Regions from separate parts of the Streptomyces sp. NPDC048331 genome, predicted to be linked through region 3. Evidence: riboswitches for the same ligand, from Rfam matches in the RefSeq annotation. Region 3 holds a riboswitch; each other region holds the start of a gene.
The links. Region 3 has a riboswitch for thiamine pyrophosphate ahead of ACGFYY_RS27190 (thiamine ABC transporter substrate binding subunit). Riboswitches for the same ligand answer to the same signal wherever they lie in the genome.
Positions count from the first base shown of each region.

Region 1 (4,050 bases), on a different contig from region 3:
CCCGCCGAGACGGCGTCCCGCATGGCCGATGCCATGAGGACCGGTTCCTGTGCGCGGGTCACCGCCGAGGCCAGCATCACCGCCGCGCAGCCCAGTTCCATCGCCAGGGCCGCGTCGGACGCGGTGCCCGCGCCCGCGTCCAGGATGACCGGGACGGACGCGCGTTCCGTGATCAGCTCGAAGTTGTGCGGGTTGCGGATGCCCATGCCGGATCCGATGGGGGACCCGAGCGGCATGATCGCCGCGCAGCCCACGTCCTCCAGCTTCCGGGCGAGCACCGGGTCGTCGTTGGTGTACGGGAGGACGGTGAAGCCTTCGTCGACCAGGGTCTCGGCGGCGTCCAGCAGTTCGACGCCGTCGGGCAGGAGGGTTCGTTCGTCCGAGACGACCTCCAGCTTGATCCAGTCCGTGCCGAGTGCCTCGCGGGCCAGCCGGGCCGTGAGGACGGCCTCGCCCGCCGTGAAGCAGCCCGCGGTGTTGGGGAGGACGGAGATGCCGAGCTTGGTCAGTACGGACAGGACGGAGCCCTGGACCGTGGGGTCCAGCCGTCGCATCGCGACCGTGGTGAGTTCGGTGCCGGAGGCGACGAGGGCGCGTTCCAGGACGTCGAGGCTCGGGGCCCCGCCCGTGCCCATGATCAGGCGGGAGGTGAAGGTCCGGCCGCCGAGGGTGAAGAGGTCGTCCGCCATGTCGGTCAGCCCCCCTGTACCGCGGTCAGGATCTCGACCCGGTCGCCGTCGCCCACGACGGTGGCCGACCACTGCCCGCGCGGGACGACGATCTCGTTGAGTGCGGCGGCGACGCCGGAGGGGGCGGTGGTCAGGGTGGCGACGACCGCGTCGAGCGTGGCGCCGGCGGCGACCTCGCGCGGCTCGCCGTTGACGGAGATGGTCATGCGTACGACTCCTGACGTTCGGCGGAGAACCGGCGGGGGGTGAAGGGGCGCGCGATCTCCGGTAGTTCGCCGGTGGCCAGCAGCTCGGCGAGGACCTCGCCGGTGAGGGGGGTCAGCAGCACCCCGTTGCGGTAGTGCCCGGTGGCCAGGTGCAGGCCCGGTAGGTCGGTCGGGCCGAGCAGCGGGGCGTTGTCGGGGGATCCGGGGCGCAGTCCCGCCCGGGTCTCGGTGAGGGGGAGTTCGGTGATGCCGGGGACCAGTTCGTGGGCGTCGCGCAGGAGTTCGTAGACCCCGCCCGCGGTGACGGTGGTGTCCCAGCCGAGTTCCTCGCTGGTGGCGCCGACGACGAGTTCGCCGTTCTCGCGCGGGACCAGGTAGACGTGGCTGCCCCGGACGACGGCTCGTACGGTCCGCGACAGGAACGGCGCGTAGGCGGCCGGCACCGTGAGTCGTAGGACCTGGCCCTTGACCGGCCGTACGGGGGCCACGACCTCCGGTGGTACGCCCGCCAGCCGGCCTGTGTACGAGCCCGCGGCGAGGACGACCTGGTCGGCGAGCAGCTCCGTGCCGTCGTCGAGAAGGGCTCCGGTCGCCCGGTCGGTGGTGGTGAGCAGCCGCTGCGCGGCCGCCCGGTGGATGGTGACGCCGGCGCGTTCGCAGGCGGCCAGCAGGGCGGCCGCGAGTCGGCGGGGGTCGACCTGGTGGTCGCCGTCGACGCGGAGGCCGCCGCGTACGCCGGGGGCGAGCATGGGTTCCAGGCGGCGGCATTCGCGGCCGGTGAGCCACTCGGACTCCAGGCCGCAGCGGCGCTGGAGGGCGTGCAGTTCGCGCAGGTGGAGGCGGTCGTCGGCGTCGAGGGCGACGGCGAGGGTGCCGCAGGCGCGGTAGCCGATGTCCAGGCCGCCGCTCGCCTCGGCGAGCTCGGCGGCGAACTGCGGATAGCGTGCGGAGGAGGCGAGGCCGAGGCCGAGCAGGGCTTCCTCGCCGTAGTGCAGTTCGGTGACGGGGGCGAGCATGCCGGCCGCGACCTGGGCGGCGCCGCCGCCGGGTGCGGGGTCGGCGAGTACGGTGCGCAGTCCGCGCACGGCGGCCCGCCAGGCGGTGACCAGGCCGATGATTCCGCCCCCGATGACGAGGACGTCGGATCCCGTGGCGGAATCCTTCCGAGATGAGTGCATGGGCGTCCAGCCCCTCCCTTCGCCGGCATGACCCGGATCAGGTTCGTACGGTCGGAGGCCGTCCAGCCTCCCTCTCAGCCCGGTGCGCCGGACTCCCGCGATAGGTACGGTGGCCAGACTAACCCGGCCGTGGATGGCGGGTAAGGCGGCACCTATTCCTGACGGAGCGTCAGGTGATTAGGGTGGCGGCGTGAGCGAGCAGACGGAACAGAATCAGCACGGCGTCGTGATCGTCGGCGCCGGAATGGCCGGCGTGCAGACCGCCGTGGCCCTGCGCGAACAGGGCTTCACCGGCCCCGTGACCCTGCTGGGAGCCGAACCCCACCAGCCCTACGACCGGCCCCCGCTGTCCAAGGCGGTACTCCTCGGCAAGGCCGAGGACTCCGCCTTCGACGTGGACTTCCAAGGCCTCGACATCGACCTCAGGCTCGGCGTCGAGGTCACCGGACTGCGTGCCGCCGTCCACGAGCTGGACACCGAGAGGGGACCGGTCCCGTACGGAACCCTCGTGCTGGCCACCGGCGCGGAGCCGCTGACCGTCCCCGGCACCGAGGACGTGCCGGGCGTGCACCTGCTGCGCACGCTGGACGACGCCGCCCGGCTGCGCCCGGTGCTGGCCGCGTCGCCCCGGGCCGTGGTCGTCGGGGCGGGCTGGATCGGCGCCGAGTTCGCCACCGCCGCCCGGGAGGCGGACTGCGAGGTCACCGTGGTCGAGGCGGCGGACCGGGTCCTGGCGGGGGCGTTGCCCGCCGAGGTCACCGAGCCGATGGCGCGCTGGTACCAGGAGGCCGGCGCGGAGCTGATCACCGGGGCGAAGGTCGCCGGGATCGAGGAAGGGCGCGTCCTGTTGGCGGACGGGCGGGCCCTGCCCGCCGGTGCGGTGGTGGTGGGCATCGGTGCGCGCCCCGCCACCGGATGGCTGGACGGGACCGGCGTGGAGCGCGGCTCCGACGGCTCGATCACCGCGGACGCGTACCTGCGGACCTCGCTGCCCGGGGTGTACGCGGTCGGCGACTGCGCCTCCTTCCCCTCCGGGCGGTACGGGACGCGGCTGCTCGTGCACCACTGGGACAACGCCCTGCAGGGGCCCCGGGCGGTCGCGGCGAACATCCTGGCCGGGGAACCGGCCCAGGTGTACGACCCGGTGCCGTACTTCTGGTCGGAGCAGTTCGGTCGCTTCGTCCAGTACGCGGGCCACCACGGTGGGGCCGACACCCTGCTCCTGCGGGGGGACCCGGCCGGCCCCGCCTGGTCGGCGTGCTGGCTGCGCGAGGGCGCGCTGGTCGCCGTCCTGGCCGTGGGGCGGCCGCGGGACCTGGCGCAGGGCCGCCGCCTGATCGAGACGGCGGTTCCGGTGGACCCGGCCAAGGTCGCGGATCCCGGGACCCCGCTGAAGTCGGCCACCGCCTGACGGGCCGGGCCGTCCCTCCGTTCCCGGGCGCCGGCGGGGCCGGATGGTCGGGGGTGGGACCCGGACGGGGTCGCTCAGGTACCGGCGGCGGAGCCGAGATGGCAGGCTTGTGCCTGTGACCGAGATTGACGCAAAGATCGATGCCCTTGTCCCCTCATGGCTGTACCTCCCCGACATCGCGGAGATGCTGAACATCGAGGTGACCCGGGTCCGCCAGATGGTCAAGGAAGGGCAGCTCATCGCCGTCCGCCGGGGCGAGAACCGCTCCCTCCAGGTGCCGGCCGCCTTCATCGACGGCGACAAGGTCGTCAAGGGCCTTGTCGGTCTGCTGACCGTGCTGCGCGACGACCGCTTCACCGAGGAGGAGATCCTGGAATGGCTCTTCACCGCGGATCCGACCCTGCCCGGCACCCCTGTGCAGGCGCTGAGCGAGAATCGCGGCACGGAGGTGAAGCGCCGCGCTCAGGCGCTCGCCCTCTGACCTGATCGCTTTCGCTCCACAGCGGTGTACGGGCCGGGCCGCGGCCCGGCCCGTACACCGCGTCCACCACGGGGGGTACCACCCA
Region 1 covers NZ_JBICYT010000034.1:35,352-39,401, reverse strand. Annotated here, with positions in the region: gene ACGFYY_RS33540 (thiazole synthase) at 1-689, opposite strand, end outside; gene thiS (sulfur carrier protein ThiS) at 695-895, opposite strand; gene thiO (glycine oxidase ThiO) at 892-2,073, opposite strand; TPP riboswitch at 2,071-2,182, opposite strand; gene ACGFYY_RS33525 (NAD(P)/FAD-dependent oxidoreductase) at 2,264-3,484, shown strand; gene ACGFYY_RS33520 (Rv2175c family DNA-binding protein) at 3,600-3,965, shown strand; gene thiE (thiamine phosphate synthase) at 4,050-4,050, shown strand, end outside.
Region 1: linked by a shared signal. The riboswitch ahead of thiO (glycine oxidase ThiO) and the one ahead of ACGFYY_RS27190 (thiamine ABC transporter substrate binding subunit) in region 3 are both predicted to bind thiamine pyrophosphate.

Region 2 (4,050 bases), on a different contig from region 3:
GGAGGGGTCGCTCCCCGAGGACCAGCGGGCCCGGGTCCTCGGCAACGTCGACTTCGCCCGCCACAAGCTGGACCCGGAGTACCAGGTGGTGGCCTGAGGGAGAGGGCCCGCGACTCCCCCCATAGGGTCGCGGGTCCTCGCCGTCAGCTGTGCTGTGCCGTTTGCCTGTCCTGCGGCTCTGTCCGTCCGCCTGTCCTGCTCTGCCCGACGACCGCGTGCGTCAGTCGGCCAGCGGCAGGTAGACGCGGCTGCCCGAGGCCGCGAACTCGGCGGACTTCTCCGCCATGCCCGCCTGGATCTCCTCCGCCTTCAGGTCCCCGCCGTGCTCACGGCGGATGTCCTGCGAGATCTTCATCGAGCAGAACTTCGGGCCGCACATGGAGCAGAAGTGCGCGGTCTTGGCCGGCTCCGCCGGAAGGGTCTCGTCGTGGAACTCGCGGGCCGTGTCCGGGTCCAGGGCCAGGTTGAACTGGTCCTCCCAGCGGAACTCGAACCGCGCGTCCGACAGGGCGTCGTCCCACTCCTGGGCGCCCGGGTGCCCCTTGGCCAGGTCCGCGGCGTGCGCCGCGATCTTGTACGTGATGACGCCGGTCTTGACGTCGTCGCGGTTGGGCAGGCCCAGGTGCTCCTTGGGCGTCACGTAGCAGAGCATCGCGGTGCCCCACCAGGCGATCATCGCGGCACCGATGCCCGAGGTGATGTGGTCGTAGGCGGGCGCGACGTCCGTGGTCAGCGGGCCGAGCGTGTAGAACGGCGCCTCCTCGCAGATCTCCTGCTGGAGGTCGATGTTCTCCTTGATCTTGTGCATCGGGACGTGGCCCGGGCCCTCGATCATCGTCTGGACGTTGTGCCGCTTGGCGATGGTGTTCAGCTCGCCCAGCGTCTTCAGCTCGGCGAACTGGGCCGCGTCGTTGGCGTCCGCGATCGAGCCGGGGCGCAGGCCGTCACCGAGGGAGTAGGTGACGTCGTACGTCGCGAGGATGTCGCAGAGCTCCTCGAAGTTCGTGTAGAGGAAGTTCTCCTTGTGGTGCGCCAGGCACCACGCGGCCATGATCGAGCCGCCGCGCGAGACGATGCCGGTCTTGCGGCGGGCGGTCAGCGGCACGTAGGGCAGCAGGACGCCGGCGTGGACCGTCATGTAGTCGACGCCCTGCTCGGCCTGCTCGATGACCGTGTCCTTGTAGATCTCCCAGGTCAGGTCCTCGGCGCGGCCGTCGACCTTCTCCAGCGCCTGGTAGAGCGGCACGGTGCCGATCGGGACGGGGGAGTTGCGCAGCACCCACTCGCGGGTGGTGTGGATGTTGCGGCCGGTCGAGAGGTCCATGACCGTGTCGGCGCCCCACTTGGTCGCCCAGGTCATCTTGTCGACCTCCTCCTCGATGGAGGAGGTGACCGCGGAGTTGCCGATGTTGGCGTTGACCTTCACCAGGAACCGCTTGCCGATGATCATCGGTTCGATCTCGGGGTGGTTCACGTTCGCCGGAAGCACGGCGCGACCTGCGGCGATCTCCTCGCGGACGACCTCGGGGGAGACGTTCTCGCGGATCGCGACGTACTCCATCTCCGGGGTGATCTCGCCCCGGCGGGCGTACGCGAGCTGCGTGACGGCGGCGCCGTCGCGGCCGCGGCGGGGCTGACGGGGGCGGCCCGGGAAGACCGCGTCGAGGTTCTTGAGGCCACCGCGCGGCGAGGTGTGCTTGATGCCGTCGTCCTCGGGGCGCACGGGGCGGCCCGCGTACTCCTCGGTGTCCCCGCGGCTGATGATCCAGTTCTCGCGCAGGGGCGCGAGGCCGCGGCGGACGTCGGTCTCGATCTGCGGGTCGGTGTACGGACCGGACGTGTCGTAGAGCGTCACGTCCTTGCCGTTGGTGAGGTGGACCTGGCGGACCGGCACCCGGAGGTCGGGGCGGGAGCCCGCGAGGTATCCCTTGTGCCAGCCGGGCTGGCGCTCGGTCTGGCCGTCGGTGTCCTGGCTGACGGCAGGCGTGCGTGCGTCCTGAATGGTCATGAGACCTGATCTCCCTACGCCGGCATTACCCGGTAACAGGTTCGGCGGTCGACGCAGCCTCTTCCCGTACGCATCTGTGATGCCCGTACGGTGATCAGCGTCCTCTCAGCCCGGTGCTCCGAGCTCCCGCGTTGTGCAAAGGTGCCCCCACGCTAGCGTCATCCATGGCGTGCTGAACAGTGGGCCCCCTCATCTCTTGCGATGATCTGCTGGTGACGCCCTCGCCGCAGCCCCCCACCGAGCCCACAGAGACCCATGGCCACATCGGCCACCCGCATGCGAGCCCCGAACCGTCCGCCAGACCGTCCGACGGGCACTTCGCCCCGCACTCAGGCGGCCGTTCCGACCCGTATGCCGACCCGCATGCCGACGGGATCTCCGGAGGGGACGCCGGCGGGGGCTCCTCGGACCGGTCCCACGACCACGGCCACGACCACGGCCACGGCCACGGCCACAGCCACGGACACGGCCATGGACACGGCCCGGCGGCCCCCGTCTCGAAGCACCTGCGCAAGGTCATCGCCGCCGTACTGATCCCCTTCGCGGCGGCCGTCTTCGTCGGCATGGTGGTGCTCTGGCCGGGCGGCGCCCCCGGCCACGAGCGCACGGGGGTCGGCTTCGACCGGCAGACGCAGCAGGGTGTGGTCACCGCCCTCGAACAGGTCGACTGCAAGAGCGTGAACGCCGCGCAGGCGCCGCCGGCCGAGAACCCCTCCGACCCGGAGGGCGCCCAGGCACGGGGCCGGCAGACCGGTGAGTGCAAGAAGGCGACCGTCGAGGTCAGCAGCGGCCCGGACAAGGGCCGCACCTTCGTGGAGATCGTCCAGCCGGGGGCGCCACGGCAGTTGAATGACGGCCAGGAGGTGGTGGTGGCGTACGCGCCGGACGCGCCGCGCGACCTCCAGTACTCGGTGATCGACGTCAACCGCAAGCTTCCGATGGCGTTGCTGGCCGGCATCTTCGCGGCCGCCGTCGTCCTCGTCGGGCGCATGCGCGGGCTGTTCGCGCTGGTCGCCCTGGTGGTCAGCTTCGGCGTGCTGACCCTCTTCATCCTCCCGGCCATCCTGCAGGGTTCGAACCCGCTGGTCGTCGCGGTGGTCGGGGCGAGCGCCATCATGCTGATCGCGCTCTACATGTGCCACGGGCTGACCGCCCGTACCTCGGTGGCCGTCCTCGGCACGCTCGTCTCGCTGTTGCTGATCGGGCTTCTCGGCTCGGGATTCATCGACTGGGCGTTCCTCAGCGGCAACACCGACGACAACACCGGGCTGATCCACGGGCTGTACCCGGACATCGACATGAGCGGTTTGCTGCTCGCAGGCGTGATCATCGGATCGCTGGGCGTACTCGACGACGTGACGGTCACCCAGACGTCGGCGGTATGGGAACTGCACCACGCGGACCCCTCGATGGGGCCGCGCGCCCTCTACCGGGCGGCGATCAGGATCGGTCGCGACCACATCGCGTCGGTGGTCAATACACTGGTACTGGCCTACGCGGGTGCCGCGCTGCCGCTGCTCCTGCTGTTCTCGATCGCGAACAGCAGCATGGGCTCGGTGGCCAACAGCGAACTGGTGGCGGAGGAGATCGTACGGACCCTCGTGGGGTCGATCGGCCTGGTGGCCTCGGTCCCCGTGACAACGGCGTTGGCCGCGCTGGTGGTTTCCGCCGACCGACCGGGATCCCCGGCCGCTGCCCCGGCCACCGGGCCGGTCCGCGGCCGGGGCCGGCGGCGCAAGCGCTGATCAGCCGGCGTTCCGCTCGTTCTGCTGCGATTCGGCGAGGATCTTGCCGAGGGCCTCGTCGAGGTTCTCCTCGAAGTCCCCGAGGTTGCGCTCCTGTCCGAGCGGAACGATCCGGTCGGTCCGGTCGAGGAACGCGACGAGCGGGGCCGCGCTGGCGCGGAACAGGGCCCGGTCGCCGCCGACCTGGAGGCGGATGTGGACGTCGGACAGATCCTCCGGGTGGGTGGGGGCGATGTGCACATCGCCGTCACCGCACGGCTTGTTGATGCCGTCGAGAAGGAGCTCCCGGCCGAACGC
Region 2 covers NZ_JBICYT010000011.1:16,116-20,165, forward strand. Annotated here, with positions in the region: gene ACGFYY_RS17680 (glycosyltransferase) at 1-97, shown strand, start outside; gene thiC (phosphomethylpyrimidine synthase ThiC) at 221-2,008, opposite strand; TPP riboswitch at 2,003-2,148, opposite strand; gene ACGFYY_RS17690 (YibE/F family protein) at 2,221-3,753, shown strand; gene ACGFYY_RS17695 (SsgA family sporulation/cell division regulator) at 3,754-4,050, opposite strand, start outside.
Region 2: linked by a shared signal. The riboswitch ahead of thiC (phosphomethylpyrimidine synthase ThiC) and the one ahead of ACGFYY_RS27190 (thiamine ABC transporter substrate binding subunit) in region 3 are both predicted to bind thiamine pyrophosphate.

Region 3 (4,050 bases):
TCAGCTCTCCGGCCCGCCCCAGCAGCCGTGCCACGGCCACCGGCAGGGTCGGCCGGTCCGCCCGCGCGATGAACACGGTCGCGCCGAACTCCCCCAGCGAGACCGCGAAGGCGAACCCGGCCGCGATCAGCAGCGCCCGCCGCACCAGCGGAAGATCCACCTCCCGCCAGGCCCGCAGCGGCGACGCGCCGAGCACCGCTGCGGCCTCGCGCAACCGCCCGTCCACCGCGCGCAGCACCGGCAGCATGGTGCGTACGACGAAGGGCACGCCCACCAGGGCCTGTGCCAGCGGCACGAGGATCCACGTGGTCCGCAGGTCCAGCGGCGGCTCGTCCAGGGTGATCAGGAAGCCGAAGCCCACGGTCACCGCGGACACCCCGAGCGGCAGCATCAACAGCGCGTCGAAGCCGCGTACGAAGCGGCCTCCGCGCCGGGTCAGCGCCGCGGCCGCGAGTCCGCCGACGAGCAGGGCGATCGCGGTGGCGGCGAGCGCGTACTGCAGGGAGTTGCCGATCGCCTCCAGCGGCGCCACCAGGAAGGTCCCGCCACCGGCGCCCGCGTCCTGAAGGGCCCGGTAGTAGCCGAGGCCGTAGCCGCCGGGGGTGTCGAAGGACCGCTCGACCAGCACGCCCAGCGGCAGCACGATCAGCAGCGCGACGGTCAGCAGCACCCCGCCCAGCAGCGTGCGCTGCGCCCAGCCGCGCGGCCGGTGGGTGGTGCGGCCCGGGTCCACCAGCCGCAGCGCCCTCTCGCGCTTGCGCACGGTCCAGGCGTGCACGGCGAGGATCGCGCCGATCGCGGCGAACTGCACCATGGTCAGGACGGCGGCCGTCGGCAGGTCCAGGAGCTGCGCGGTCTGCCGGTAGACCTCCACCTCCAGGGTGGAGTACGCGGGTCCGCCGAGGATCAGTACGACGCCGAAGGAGCTGAAGGTGAACAGGAACACCATCAGCGAGGCGGCGGCCACCGCCGGGGCCAGCGCGGGCAGCGTCACCCGCCGCCAGGCGGTGAACCGGCCGGCGCCGAGCACGCGGGCGGCCTCCTCCTGACGCGGATCGAGCTGGGCCCACAGCCCGCCGACCGTACGGACCACGACGGCGTAGTTGAAGAAGACGTGCGCGAGCAGGATCGCCCAGACGGTGGTGTCGAGCCGGACGCCCACCAGTTCGTCCAGCAGCCCGCCCCGCCCCAGCAGCGCGAGGAAAGCGGTGCCGACCACCACGGTCGGCAGCACGAAGGGCACGGTCACCACGGCGCGCAGCAGCTGCTTGCCCGGGAACTCGAAGCGCGCGAAGACGTACGCGGCGGGGAGGGCGATCACCAGCGTGAGGAGGGTCGAGGCGAAGGCCTGCCAGGTGGTGAACCACAGCACGTCGGCGATGTCGGGGCGGCCCAGCACCTCCGCGAACCGGCCGAACTGCCACCCCTCGTCGGTCTTCAGGCCACGCCCGACGATCGCGGCGACGGGGTAGGCGAAGAACAGCCCGAAGAAGGCGAGGGGGAGGGCCATCAGGGCGAGCCGCACGGCGGTCGCCCGCGCCCCCTCGCGGGGGCCGGAGCCCGGCGCGGCGCCCCCCGACGCCACGCCCGGCTCCTTGGTACCGCTTACTTCACGACGAGCGCGGTCCATGCCTTGACCCACTGCTCACGGTTCTTGGCGATGGTCTCGGGAGCCACGTTCTCCGGCTTCTCGACCACCACACCGTGCTTGGTGAACAGCTCCGGCAGGGCGGCGTCCTTCGTCACCGGGTTCACGAACATCTGGAGCGGCATGTCCTCCTGGAACTTCTTGCTGACCAGGAAGTCCACGAGGGCCTTGCCGCCCTCCTCGTTCTTGGCGCCCTTGAGCAGACCCGCGAACTCGATCTGGCGGAAGCAGGTCCCGGTGGAGACGCCCGTGGGGGCCTCGGCCGGCTGGGGCTCGCCGTACAGGACCTCGACCGGCGGGCTGGAGGCGTAGGAGACGACCAGCGGGCGGTCGCCCTTGGCCTTCTTGCCGCCCGCGGAGCCGGAGAAGCGCTCGTTGTAGGCCTGCTCCCAGCCGTCGACGACCTCGACGCCGTTGGCCTTGAGCTTGCTCCAGTAGTCCTTCCAGCCGTCCTCGCCGTACTTGCCGACGGAGGCGAGCAGGAAGCCGAGGCCGGGCGAGGAGGTCGCGGCGTTCTCGACCACCAGCAGGTTCTTGTACTCGGGCTTGGTCAGGTCGTCCAGCGTCTGCGGCGGGGCGATCTTCTTCTCGGCGAAGTACGCCTTGTCGTAGTTGACGCAGATGTCGCCGGAGTCGATCGGGGTGACCCGGTGCTCCTTGTCGAGCACGTACTCGGGCTTGACCTCGGCGAGGCCCTTGGCCTCGTACGGGGTGAAGATGCCGTTGTCGAGGGCGCGCGAGAGGAGGGTGTTGTCCACGCCGAAGAAGACGTCGCCGCGCGGCGAGCCCTTGGTGAGGATCTCCTGGTTCAGGGCCGCGCCGGCGTCCCCGGACTTCAGGACCTTGACCGTGTAGCCGCTCTGCTGCTCGAACTCCTTCAGGACCGAATCGGTCACATTGAACGAGTCGTGGGAGACGAGTGTGACGGTCTTGGACTTCGGGCCGTCGCTCGCGCCGGCGGGCTTGTCCTTGGTGTCGCCGCCGCCGCAGGCGCTGAGCGTGGTGACGCCCAGCGCGGCCGCGAGCGCGACGCCCGCGATCTTCTTGGTGGTGCTCATCGGTTGATTCCTCCTGGGATGTCCAGGAGAAGACGCGGCCCTGCCCGGCGCTCTGCGAGAGCGGACGCCGGGCAGGGCGCAACAGCAAGAGTGGTGACCGAACTTCCTACCCCGAATGACCGGGGCGAGGTTCAGAGGGTCTGCGGATGACGGATACCGCACTCTCAGCGCTGTGGCGCTCCCCTGTCGGAATATGAAATTGGTTCGGCCACAGGGTACCCCGTGGCCGAATAGCGTCGAACGGAGGCGGAATCTAGCGCTCCGAGGCAGCCAGCTGGCCGCACGCGCCGTCGATCTCCTGGCCCCGGGTGTCCCGTACGGTCACCGGCACACCGTGGCGGGCGATGGCCTCCACGAAGGCCTTCTCGTCCTCGGGCCGCGAGGCGGTCCACTTGGAGCCCGGCGTCGGGTTGAGCGGGATCAGGTTGACGTGTACGCGCTTGCCCTTGAGCAGCTTGCCCAGGAGGTCACCGCGCCAGGCCTGGTCGTTGATGTCACGGATCAGGGCGTACTCGATGGAGATCCGGCGGCCGGACTTCTCCGCGTACTCCCAGGCGGCGCCGAGCACCTCGCGCACGTTCCAGCGCGTGTTCACGGGCACGAGGGTGTCGCGCAGCTCGTCGTCGGGCGCGTGCAGCGAGACGGCGAGGCGGCACTTGAAGCCCTCGTCGGCGAAGCGCAGCATGGCCGGGACCAGGCCGACGGTGGAGACGGTGATACCGCGCTGCGACAGACCGAGGCCGTCGGGCTCCGGGTCGGTGAGCCGGCGGATGGCGCCGACCACGCGGTTGTAGTTGGCGAGCGGCTCGCCCATGCCCATGAAGACGATGTTCGACAGCCGGGCCGGGCCGCCGGGGACCTCGCCGTCGCGCAGCGCGCGCATGCCGTCGACGATCTGGTGCACGATCTCGGCGGTGGACAGGTTGCGGTCCAGGCCCGCCTGGCCGGTGGCGCAGAACGGACAGTTCATACCGCAGCCGGCCTGCGAGGAGATGCACATGGTGACCCGGTCGGGGTAGCGCATGAGCACGGACTCGACGAGCGTGCCGTCGTGCAGCTTCCACAGGGTCTTGCGGGTGGTGTCGTCGTCGCACGAGATGTGCCGGATGACGCTCATCAGGTCCGGCAGCAGCTCCTGCTGGAGCTTCTCCCGCGAGCCGGCCGGGATGTCGGTCCACTCGGCCGGGTCGTGCGCGTACCGGGCGAAGTAGTGCTGGGAGAGCTGCTTGGCCCGGAACGGCTTCTCGCCGATCGCGGCGACCGCCTCGCGGCGCTCGGCCGGGGTCATGTCGGCGAGGTGCCGGGGCGGCTTCTTGGCCCCACGAGGGGCGACGAAGGTGAGCT
Region 3 covers NZ_JBICYT010000021.1:56,918-60,967, reverse strand. Annotated here, with positions in the region: gene ACGFYY_RS27195 (ABC transporter permease) at 1-1,510, opposite strand, end outside; gene ACGFYY_RS27190 (thiamine ABC transporter substrate binding subunit) at 1,606-2,706, opposite strand; TPP riboswitch at 2,792-2,901, opposite strand; gene rlmN (23S rRNA (adenine(2503)-C(2))-methyltransferase RlmN) at 2,960-4,050, opposite strand, start outside.